DNA from 2 places in the Acetoanaerobium noterae genome. Region 1 is predicted to be linked to the other one. Evidence: a T-box and tRNA genes for the amino acid it is inferred to sense, from the RefSeq annotation. Region 1 holds a T-box; the other holds one or more tRNA genes.
What was found. A T-box is a leader RNA that pairs with one kind of tRNA and senses whether it is charged. The one in region 1 lies ahead of thrS (threonine--tRNA ligase), so its partner is inferred to be a tRNA-Thr.
Positions count from the first base shown of each region.

Region 1 (3,424 bases):
CTATCTGCTTAGCATAATCCATAAACTTATCTGATATAGGAAGGATCTTTACTTGAACTGGAGCTATCCAAAGCGGGAATTTTCCTGCATAGTGCTCAATTAAAATACCTATAAATCTCTCTATGCTTCCAAAGGCAACTCTATGAATCATTACAGGTCTATGCTTTTCTCCATCCTTACCAATATAAGAAAGCTCAAATCTTTCAGGTAACTGATAGTCTAGCTGAATAGTTCCGCACTGCCAAGTTCTACCTATACAATCTCTAAGATGGAAATCAATCTTAGGGCCATAAAAAGCGCCATCTCCTTCGTTTATGATATAAGGAAGTCCTAGCTCCTCAAGAGCTGCTTTAAGATTTGATTCTGCTTCATCCCACATAGAAATTTCGCCTAAAAATTTCTCAGGTCTAGTTGATAGCTCAAGATGATATGAAAAACCAAATGTCTTATAAATTTTGTCTATTAAGCTTACTACCCCTTTTATTTCATCTTTAATCTGCTCAGGTAGCATAAATATATGGGCATCGTCTTGAGTAAAGGCTCTTACTCTCATAAGTCCATGCAGAGCCCCTGATAATTCGTGTCTATGAACTCTACCTATTTCTCCCATTCTTATAGGGAAATCCTTGTAAGAACGCATTTTTGTTTGATAAACCAGCATCCCTCCAGGGCAGTTCATAGGTTTTATTGCAAAATCCTCTTCATCGATTTCTACAGTATACATATTTTCCTTATAATTAAACCAGTGGCCAGAAGTTTCCCATAATTGTCTATTTAAGATTATAGGAGTTTCTATTTCTACATAGCCATCTTCTCTATGAACTTCTCTCCAATATTCTAATAATTTATTCTTTAAAACAGTTCCTTTTGGCAAGAAGAACGGAAAGCCTGGACCCTCATCAAGAAGTGTAAACAGCTCCAGCTCTTTACCTAGCTTTCTATGGTCACGAAGTTTTGCTTCCTCCATCATCTGGATATAATCATCCAAATCTTTCTTTTTCTCAAAAGCAATACCGTAAACTCTTTGAAGCATTTTATTGCTTTGATCAGCTCTCCAATATGCCCCCGCTACAGATAAAAGCTTAAAGGCTTTTACTTTCTTTACATTTGGAAGATGAGGTCCTGCACAAAGGTCTGTAAATTCTCCTTGTTTATAAAAAGATATTGTACTTCCCTCTTCCAATCCCTCAATCAGCTCTACCTTATAGTCTTCACCTAGCTTCTTCATGAAGTCAATAGCTTCGTCTTTAGGAAGCTCATAGCGTTCAACTTCAAATTCTTCTTTAACTATTTTTTTCATTTCAGCTTCAATTTTTTCTAAATCCTCTGGAGATAATCTATGCTCTAAATCTATGTCATAGTAAAATCCATTTTCAATAGCTGGCCCAATAGCAAGCTTAGCTTCAGGATATAATCTTTTAATTGCTTGAGCCATAACATGAGTAGAAGTATGCCAAAATACTTCTTTTCCATCCTTATCTTCAAACTTTACAAATTCTAATTTAGCATCATCATTTATAGGAGTTTTCAAGTCCTTTACTTCACCGTTGATTTTAGCTCCCACTATAGCTCTTGCTAAGCCTTCACTTATGCTATTTGCTACATCTATGGCTCTGATGCCACTTTCAAATTCTTTTAATGAACCATCTTTTAATTCAATCTTTATCATAACTTTTCCTCCTTTTATTAGTTAATATAAATTTTATACGATATAAGTTTTTATTAATTTGGGGTACAAAAAAATCACCCCAAATAATGGGGCGATTAATTATCGCGGTTCCACCCAAATTAACTTGATTTCTCAAGTAACTCTTGTAGGCTATAACGTGCCTTCACGTTTTCCTTATTTCGGAAAAAGCTCATAGGTGGTATTCATGGGTACATTCTAAGAGGCTCACACCTACTACCTCTCTCTCTGAAAGAAAGCAAATCCACTACTTGTCCTAATCATAGCTGTATCATTTATTTGGATTATACGTAATTATAAATAACTTGTCAATAACTATCTTATCATTATGACAATTATACCCTGAATCAGTCCAATTAAACCACCAAGTATTCCACCCAAACGTTCTATATGCTTTAATTCTTTTTTTGCAATAGATAATATTATATCCTCTATTTTTTCCATTTCGAAAGCATTAATTCTGTCTTCTACCATTTCCTTGATATTGATTCTAGCTGTTGCTTTATGAATCAAATCCTCACTTAAATCATTTATAAGAGAAGCAATTTCTTCCTCCACTACAGTATCCACGTATTCCTTAATCATATTTTTAAAAGTAGAGGGCATAATAGGAGGCATCTTATCGTCAATTATCATATTAACTCTTATTTTTATTGCTTTAACTATATTACTCTTATCTTCATCTTCAATCATTTTATTTAAAATATCCTCTATAGAAAGCAATTCTTCATCCACTGTTTTGCCTATATTACTCGCAATTTCAGCTTTCCTTTTAGGAAGAAGTCCTTGAATTTCATAATTAAGTAAAGGTATTTTATAAGGTCTTAAAGGTCTAAATAAAAGCTTAATAGCTAGGATGTTTGTAATCCATCCTATAACGGCACCTATAATTACCATGAACATTATTGTTACAAATTGCATTTATTCACCACTCCATCATTAATAGTATTCAATTGTTACAATTTTTCCAAATTCTTTTAGAATTTCTGCAAGCTTTTTTATTATATCATGTTTTGAACTTATGTCCTCAGGAAATCCTATTTCTGTATGCGCGGGATTTACTCTTCTTCCAAATAAAATTCTAATATGAGTAGCTTCATCTAGTAAAATTTTAAGTAGCATATACACAGCATTTGTATTTTTATCATTTGTAAACATGTCATCTATATGAGAAATTGAGCTTTTATAATCCTCGAGAATCTCGAGCGCTTTGGCTAATGTCAATACCCCTTCTGTAACTAAATCTATGCCTTTTATATATGCAATTGGAGGTATATCGGGATTGCTGTTGCTCATGTCTATATTAACAGGCTTTTCTAGTATCCTCGAAACAATAGATGCGGCTGTGCCTCCACATACAATCTTTTTTCCTTTTCCATACATAAGCTCGGAAACAATTTTAGTATCGTCATTTTTTTCTACTGGCGGTCCAGTAAATAAAGTTACTTTTTCTGGTTTTTGATATTTTAGTACCATGCAGCTAGCATCATCTTGAGGCAAATCTCCATAAAGATCGTTGCAGGTTGTAATTATTTTTTTTGCAATACTCATAGCGCTAAGCTCGTCTGGTAGCTTTGAAATATATGCAGCTAATTCTGGCTCTTGCCACCCTAGATTCATTATTCTTCCGATGCCTGCGTGCAAAATACCATCGCTAATTGCAATTATAGTATCCCCATCCTTGATATTAAATTCAGCCTCTTTTACATTTTTATCAGCAATTTGAACATCATCGCC
Region 1 is NZ_FUYN01000004.1:71,611-75,034, forward strand. Features, by position in the region: gene thrS (threonine--tRNA ligase) at 1-1,669, opposite strand, end outside; T-box leader at 1,754-1,960, opposite strand; gene B5X47_RS08845 (DUF445 domain-containing protein) at 2,003-2,608, opposite strand; gene B5X47_RS08850 (SpoIIE family protein phosphatase) at 2,627-3,424, opposite strand, start outside.

Region 2 (3,424 bases), on a different contig from region 1:
CTTTCCTAATAATCCACCTGCTGCATTTGCGTCTTCAACTACCATTTTTAAGGTATCGAATTCACAAGTTCCCCATACAGCTTGATCCCCAGTAAGAGAACCTATCCATCCAATCTTGATTGTATCACTCTCAGCAGCATCTCCTCCTGCAGATGGCTGGCTAGAGCACCCTGCAAATAACATAGTGCTTAATACAAAAATTAGAAGTAGATATGTAGTAATCTTCTTCATGACTTACAACCTCCCTTTGATTCATATTTTTATTTCGTTTAGTATACCACACTAGTAGTGTGTACTCAATATCTGATTTTTCTAAATATTTAATAAATTTTCTTATACGCAAATTTATTTTTTTATATATCATTAAGTAAAAAATTAAATGAAATTATTTTTTTATAAGCTATTTTTTTTAATTTGTTTTTTAGCTTTGCTATCGGAATCTAAAAAACAAAAAATAAAAAACGAGCTTTTGCATAATGCAAAAGCTCGTATATAAGTCAGGGCTTTAATTACTCTACGATTGTAGCAACAACACCAGCGCCTACAGTTCTTCCGCCTTCTCTGATAGCAAAACGAAGTCCCTCTTCCATAGCGATAGGAGTAATAAGATCAACAGTGATTGTGATGTTATCTCCAGGCATAACCATTTCTACGCCATCTGGAAGCTGAATGTCACCAGTTACGTCAGTTGTTCTGAAGTAAAACTGTGGTCTATATCCTTTGAAGAATGGAGTATGTCTTCCACCCTCTTCTTTTTTAAGTACGTAGATTTCTGCAGTGAACTTCGTTCTTGGTTTGATTGTACCAGTTTTAGCTAGAACTTGTCCTCTTTCGATATCATCTCTAGTTACACCTCTAAGAAGTGCTCCTATGTTATCTCCAGCTTGCGCTTGATCTAGTAACTTTCTGAACATCTCTACTCCAGTTACTACTACTTTTCTTGCTTCTTCTGTAAGTCCAACGATTTCTACCTCGTCTTGAACTTTTAGAATTCCTCTTTCTACTCTTCCTGTTGCAACTGTTCCTCTACCAGTGATTGAGAATACGTCCTCTACTGGCATTAGGAATGGCTTGTCGATATCTCTTTCTGGCTCTGGAATGTAGCTATCGATTTGCTCGAATAACTCAACGATTTTGTCTCCCCACTCAGATGCTGGATCTTCTAATGCTTTTAGTGCTGATCCTCTGATGATTGGAGTGTCATCTCCTGGGAATTCGTACTCGTTTAGTAGGTCTCTTACTTCCATTTCTACTAGCTCAAGTAGCTCTTCGTCATCTACCATGTCACATTTGTTTAGGAATACTACGATGTATGGTACCCCTACCTGTCTTGATAGTAGGATATGCTCTCTTGTTTGTGGCATTGGTCCATCTGCTGCTGAACATACTAGGATAGCTCCGTCCATCTGTGCTGCTCCTGTGATCATGTTCTTAACGTAGTCAGCATGGCCTGGGCAGTCAACGTGTGCATAGTGTCTGTTTGGAGTCTCATACTCAACGTGTGCTGTTGAGATTGTGATTCCTCTTTCTCTTTCCTCTGGTGCCTTATCTATGTTTTCGAAATCTACTGCTGCTCCGAATCCGTATCTTGCATGTAATGTCTTTGTGATTGCTGCTGTTAATGTTGTTTTTCCGTGGTCAACGTGTCCTATTGTTCCAATATTAACGTGTGGCTTGGTTCTTTCAAATTTAGCTTTTGCCATTTTTTTAGCTCCTCCTCCAATAAACACTTCCAAGTGTTTCATTATTATAAAAAAGAAATGGAGCTCACGAGCGGACTTGAACCGCCGACCTCCGCCTTACCAAGGCGACGCTCTACCGACTGAGCCACGTGAGCACTTACAAGGCATATTGTACTATGTTTATACGCAAAAATCAAGAAAGATTTTTTGCATATTAAAATCTTATTATCAACGCTATAAAATTATTGAAATTTAAAAGTAATTTTTGTTTTCTTTAGTTTTAAATTACTCATTTATTTTAATCTCTTTGCTCTAAATATTTTTCAAACTTTCTTTTTATTCTCTGAAGAGCATTATCAACACTTTTAGGATGCTTGCAAAGCTTCTCAGATATTTCATTATAGGAATAACCTTTTAAATATAGTGATAAAACCCTAGTTTCAAACTCACTTAGCATTTCCTTTGTTTTTTCTTCTATGAGCTTCATTTCCTCTTTACTTATTATAAGCTGCTCAGGGTCACTTATATGAGAATTTTTCATCATATCCATAAGAGTTTTATCTGGATCTTCTTCACTCATAGGTTTGTTAAGAGAAATATATGAATTAAGGGGAATATGTTTTTGCCTAGTTGCCGTTTTTACAGCTGTGATAATTTGCCTAGTTACACATAGCTCTGCAAAGGCTCTAAACGAAACCGTTTTTTCTTCATCATAATCTCTAATTGCTTTGAATAACCCAATCATTCCTTCTTGCAATATATCTTCTTTATCAGCTCCAACGATAAAAAAGGGCTTGGCTTTTGATCTTACAAAGTTGCGATATTTTCTTAGAATATGATTTAAAGATTTTTCGTCTCCTGCCTTCGCTCTAAAAACCATATTGTCATCTACGTCAGCTTCATCGTCGCTTATTATTTCTTTGTTTTCATCAACGATGTCTGAGTCAGCAATTGCGAAATCATATTTCAAGTCCTCATTTTTTGACATTTAACAGCCTCCATCATTTCCCCTTAGATATACCTTTTCTTATTTCCTCTAATTTTCGAAGCACATCAGTATCAACCACATCCTCTAAGGTGTTTTTTTCTGTTTTTTTCGTCTTTGTTGTGGTTTTAATTTTAGTGTTTGAGCGCTGCACCTCTATATTTAGCTCTCTTGTAGTTATTCTGCTTCCACCCTTGCCAAGAACCATCTGCTGCTCAGCCATGTCATCACTGGCAACTCTTATACTCAAGTGCTTTTTGGGTCCAAACTCGGTTATAAGCTTTTCTATATATGAATCGGCAGTTTGCTTTTCTTTTGTATACACAATTTTTAAATTGCCTATTTCTTCTTCTCGCTTCGTATGAGCTTTGACTCTGTAGGCATCATAGACAACTATGGTGTAGATTCCACTAAAAGCAGCATATTCACCTAGAATAAAATTGAGTTTTTCTCTCGCTCCTTCTAGGTCCACTTTAGCCATTTCATTTAAATCACTCCATGCATTAATTACATTATAGCCATCTACTATGAGATAGTCCGTAAATTTCTTTTTCAATTTTATCTTCCTAACTATTTCGTCTTTGCCTTACTACTTCATACAAAAGAATAGACGCAGCCACAGACGCATTTAAAGACCCGACTTTCCCTTTCATAGGTATTTTGAGGGTAAAATCACAATTGTCCTTTAGAAGTCTCGATATACCTTTACCTTCATTTCCTACTACTAAAGCAACTGAGCCTTTTAAATCCACTCTAT
Region 2 is NZ_FUYN01000008.1:37,711-41,134, forward strand. Features, by position in the region: gene B5X47_RS12445 (ABC transporter substrate-binding protein) at 1-231, opposite strand, end outside; gene tuf (elongation factor Tu) at 510-1,703, opposite strand; tRNA gene B5X47_RS12455 (tRNA-Thr) at 1,762-1,837, opposite strand; gene sigH (RNA polymerase sporulation sigma factor SigH) at 1,981-2,670, opposite strand; gene B5X47_RS12465 (NYN domain-containing protein) at 2,684-3,223, opposite strand; gene rlmB (23S rRNA (guanosine(2251)-2'-O)-methyltransferase RlmB) at 3,234-3,424, opposite strand, start outside.
Region 2: it has a tRNA-Thr gene. The T-box ahead of thrS (threonine--tRNA ligase) is inferred to sense a tRNA for this amino acid. The anticodon was not compared.